Regions from separate parts of the Bradyrhizobium sp. CCGUVB14 genome, predicted to be linked through region 1. Evidence: predicted binding sites of a transcription regulator. Region 1 holds the regulator's gene; the other holds the start of a gene.
What was found. Region 1 encodes HrcA, which represses chaperone genes, less so after heat shock. Its sites were predicted from a motif close to GTTAGCACTCNCNNNNNGNGAGTGCTAAC; they were not measured.
Positions count from the first base shown of each region.

Region 2: the regulator HrcA is predicted to act here: its motif matches at 1,346-1,374, upstream of groES (co-chaperone GroES).

Region 1 covers NZ_JANADS010000001.1:191,874-194,329, forward strand. Annotated here, with positions in the region: gene grpE (nucleotide exchange factor GrpE) at 1-600, opposite strand, end outside; gene hrcA (heat-inducible transcriptional repressor HrcA) at 699-1,787, opposite strand; gene rph (ribonuclease PH) at 1,969-2,456, shown strand, end outside.
Region 2 covers NZ_JANADS010000001.1:8,902,105-8,904,560, reverse strand. Annotated here, with positions in the region: gene groL (chaperonin GroEL) at 1-835, opposite strand, end outside; gene groES (co-chaperone GroES) at 954-1,250, opposite strand; gene NLM32_RS41700 (hypothetical protein) at 1,569-2,090, shown strand; gene NLM32_RS41695 (protein phosphatase CheZ) at 2,323-2,456, opposite strand, start outside.

The sequences.
Region 1 (2,456 bases):
CGCTTCGTTGCTGTTCGCAGCCGGCGCGGGCTTGGCGCCACCCTTGGCGACGCCGACCAGCGCGGGGCGCAGCACGCGCTCGCCGATGGTGTAGCCGGCCTGCATGACCTGCACGACGGTGCCTGCGGGCACCGACGCATCCGGCACCTCGTACATCGCCTGCTGGAAGTTCGGATCGAACTTCTGGCCCTGCGGATCGAACTTCTTCACGCCATGCTTTTCCAGCGCGTTGAGCAGCGAACGCTCGGTCAGCTCGACGCCCTCGATCAGCGCGGTCAGCCCGGGATCGGCCGCCGCACGCGCTTCGGCCGGAACGGCATCGAGCGCGCGCTGAAGGTTGTCGGCGATGTCGAGCACGTCACGGGCAAAGCCGGTGACGCCGTAGAGCTTGGAGTCAGCGACCTCCTTGGCGGTGCGCTTGCGCAGATTTTCCATCTCGGCCAGCGTCCGCAGCATGCGGTCGCGCGCCTCGGCGGCTTCCTTCTGCAGCAATTCCACCGAACCCGGCTCGGGGTCGTCGGGCATGATGTAGGGTTTCGACACCACGGGCTCGCCGGTCGCGGCAGTCGTGTCTTCGGGTTGCCGGTCTCGATCGGTCATCGGCTCTCTTTTCGAACTGGTCTTACGGGATTTTGCTGGCCCGGATATCGTGCTTCGGGCGCTGAAAATCAAGCGCCCGTGATCGGCTCAAATGCCGGTCAGCCCCCCAGCAGGCGGCTGACGATGCGGGCGGCGTAGTCCACGGTCGGGATCACACGGGCATAATTCAGCCGTGTCGGCCCGATCACGCCCAAAACGCCGACGATGCGGCCGGCGGCATCCCGATAGGGCGAGATGATGGTGGAGGACCCGGAAAGCGAAAACAGCTTGTTTTCGCTGCCGATGAAGATCCGAACGCCCTCGGCGGTTTCCGCGCGCCCCAAAAGGTCGATGACGCCGCGCTTGGTCTCGAGATCGTCGAACAGCAGGCGAACGCGCTCGAGATCCTCCAGCGCGTGCAGGTCCTCCAGCAGATTGGCGTGGCCGCGGACAATGAGCTGGCGGTCCTCATTCTCGCCGCCAGACCAGCTCGCGATCCCGGCCGAGATCACCTTTTGCGTCAATTGATCGAGCTCGGCGCGAGCCTCGCCCAGCGCGGTTTCCAGCTCGAGCCGCGCCTCGGCGAGCGTCCGGCCGCGAATCCGCGCATTGAGGAAATTGCCGGCTTCGATGATGGCGGAGGAGGGAACTCCCGGCGGCAGCGTCAGCACGCGGTTCTCGACCTGGCCGTCCTCGCCAACCAGGATGACCAGCGCCTTTTCGGGTTCCAGGCGGACGAACTCGATGTGCTTCAGCCGCGTATTCGATTTCGGCGTCAAAACGACGGCCGCGGTGCGGGTGAGACCCGACAGCCGCGTCAGCGCTTGATCGAGCGCCGCCTCGACTGATTGGGCCTGACCGACGGAGGTCAGCTGGCTCTGGATCGACTGCCGCTCGGCCTCGTTGAGATCGCCGACCTGCATCAAGGCGTCGACGAAGAAGCGCAGGCCGAGTTCCGTCGGCAGCCGGCCGGCAGACGTGTGCGGGGCGTAGATGAGGCCGAGATGTTCCAGATCGGCCATGACGTTGCGGACCGAGGCCGGCGACAGCGGCATCGCGATCAGCCGCGAGATGTTGCGCGAGCCCACCGGCTCGCCGGTCGCGAGGTAGCTTTCGACAATTTGACGAAAGATGTCGCGTGAACGCTCGTTGAGCTGGGCGAGGCCTGCGCGCGGCGCGATCAGATGGATCGGATCGTGATGGGCCACAGACGGTAACTCCTCTCAGATGCTCATAATTTGTCCATCCCCGAGGGTTCTGACAAGCGTGGCGTTTGCGGGGTGGAAAACCCGGGGTGAAAAAGCCTTGTCCTTTCCCCTTGCCGCCCACCCTCACCCCACCTACAAGCACCGCGAATAGCCCTTTTCCGAGAGTTTTGGAGGATTCCCCATGCGGCCAAGCCGCCGTGCGCCCGACGAATTGCGCCCCGTGACGCTGGAGCGTGGCGTGGTGAAGTATGCGGAAGGCTCCTGTCTCGTGAAGTTCGGCGACACCCATGTGCTGGTCACCGCCACGCTGGAAGACCGCCTGCCGCCCTGGTTGAAGGGTCAGGGCCGCGGCTGGGTCACCGCCGAATACGGCATGCTGCCGCGCGCGACCTCCGAACGCACCCGCCGCGAAGCGGCCGCCGGCAAGCAGAGCGGCCGCACCGTCGAGATCCAGCGCCTGATCGGGCGTTCGTTGCGCACCATCGTCGATCTCGAAGCGCTCGGTGAGCGCCAGATCACGGTCGATTGCGACGTGCTCCAGGCCGATGGTGGCACCCGCACCGCCTCGATCACCGGTGCCTGGGTCGCGCTCGCCGACTGCATCAACTGGATGAAGACGCGCAACATGATCAAGGCCAACGTGATGCGCGACAACGTCGCCGCGATCTC
Region 2 (2,456 bases), 8.7 Mb from region 1:
GCGCCTTGACGGCGGCGACCTTGAGGCCGCCACGCAGGCGGTTGACGACCAGGGTGGCCAGCGCCTCGCCCTCGACGTCCTCGGCGATGATGACGAGCGGCTTGCCCGACTGCACCACGGCTTCGAGCACCGGCAGCATGGCCTGGAGGCCGGAGAGCTTCTTCTCGTGCAGCAGGATGTAGGCGTCCTCGAGCTCGGCGGTCATCTTCTCGGGGTTGGTGACGAAGTAGGGCGACAGATAGCCGCGGTCGAACTTCATGCCCTCGACGATGTCGACTTCGGTGTCGAGCGACTTGTTTTCCTCGACGGTGATGACGCCCTCGTTGCCGACCTTCTGCATCGCCTGGGCGATCATCTTGCCGATGGCGGCATCGCCGTTGGCCGAGATGGTGCCGACCTGGGCGACCTCGGAGGAGGCGGCAACCGGCTTGGCGCGCTTCTCGATGTCCTTGACGACGGCGGTCACCGCGGTGTCGATGCCGCGCTTGAGGTCCATCGGATTCATGCCGGCGGCAACCGCCTTGGCGCCTTCGCGCACGATGGCCTGGGCCAGCACGGTCGCGGTGGTGGTGCCGTCGCCGGCGAGGTCGTTGGTCTTGGAGGCGACCTCACGCACCATCTGGGCGCCCATGTTCTCGAACTTGTCCTCGAGCTCGATCTCCTTGGCGACGGTGACGCCGTCCTTGGTGATGCGGGGCGCGCCGAACGACTTCTCGATGACGACGTTGCGGCCCTTCGGGCCGAGCGTCACCTTGACGGCGTTGGCGAGAATGTCGACGCCGCGCAGCATGCGATCGCGCGCGTCTCCGGAAAACTTGACGTCCTTGGCAGCCATGGTCTGCTATCCCTTCGTGTGTCGTGATGTGTCTTGTTTGAGGCTGTGCGGCGGAATGATGGATGCCCGGACCTCATGATCCGGGCATGGCATTCAGCGGCCGTTCAGGCGTCTGGCCTTAGGCCATCACGCCCATGATGTCCGACTCCTTCATGATCAGGAGATCTTCGTTGTCGATCTTGACCTCGGTGCCCGACCACTTGCCGAACAGCACGCGGTCGCCGACCTTGAGGTCGATCGGGATCAGCTTGCCGGCCTCGTCACGGCCGCCGGGGCCGACGGCGACGACTTCGCCCTGGGACGGCTTTTCCTTGGCGGTGTCGGGGATGATGATGCCGCCCTTGGTCTTTTCCTCGGCGTCGATACGTTTGACCACGACACGGTCATGCAGCGGACGAAATTTGGACTTAGCCATGACGTTTCCCTTTGGAGGCTCGCTTTTCCGAAAGCAGCGGAAGTGGGTGGGGGCGGCGCTCCCGTTCACCCTCAGCCCGAGGAGCGAACAGCGCGCTTAGCAATCGGTCTTTCCGAGTGCTAATAGTGCGCAGGGGATATGGCTTGGCTGCGATCCTGTCAAGCAAAGGTGGTTAAGCGATTGGTGAGGCGGATATAGGATGGTGTCTACGGAAACTCGATTCCGGCGCAGGCGTATATTAGGACGTCATTGCTACGGCTGCGGTTTTGCGCTTGGCTGCGGGAGGGATGCGGCCATGGTCTTGTTCGGGGGAATGCCATGATCAGTTCAGCTCACGCGCGCACGGTTGCCAATCTGGCGGCTGCCTCTTGCCTGGCGTTGCTGCTCGGCGCCTGCGGCGGCGGCATGAGCCTGCCGTCCTTCTCTTCGTCCCAGCCGGCGCCCGAGACCGAGCCCGGCGTCGCGCCGGAAATGCCGGCCTCGATCCGCGCCGACGAGATCGTCGGGCGCTGGGGCCTCGCCTCGTTCCAGAACCCGGCCGACCGCGCCCGCACCGAGGCGGCCGCGCGGGCCCAGTGCAAGAACCCCTACGTGATCGGCGCCGGTTCCTCCGGCGGCGTGATCATGCATCTCGCCGACCAGGCCACGCCGCAGGAACTGCGGCTGAAGGGCTCGCCGGGCGGCAAGAACTATATCGGCCCCTCCGGCCCGACGCCGGGCGAGCAGGACCGCGAGATCGTCTCCTTCGACGGCCGCGTCATGATCACCCGCTTCGTCGACAAGGACGCCGCCACCCGTTACGGCAACATGGTCTACGTCCGCTGCGCGCCGAGGGCGTGACCTTCACCCTCTCCCCTTGTGGGAGAGGGTGGCTTCGCTGAAAGCGAAGCCGGGTGAGGGGTGACCCTCCGCGAGTCCAACTGTCATTTGCGTTCTGGGAGACAACCCCTCATCCGGCGCTTCGCGCCACCTTCTCCCACAGGGGGAGAAGGGCAGGCGATCTCGCCAGACGATAGACAATAAAAAACGCCGGCTCGCGCCGGCGTTTTGTTTGTCTCTCTGTCGCGTTCGCTCAGTCGAACAGCGCGTCGATGTCGTCCTGCGAGGCGTGGCCGACGTCGCCGGCGAGCTTCGGGCCGTTGAGCAGCTTTTCGTCCTCGCTGCGGCTGTCGACCGGGGCCGGCACGTGCGACTTGATCGCGTCGA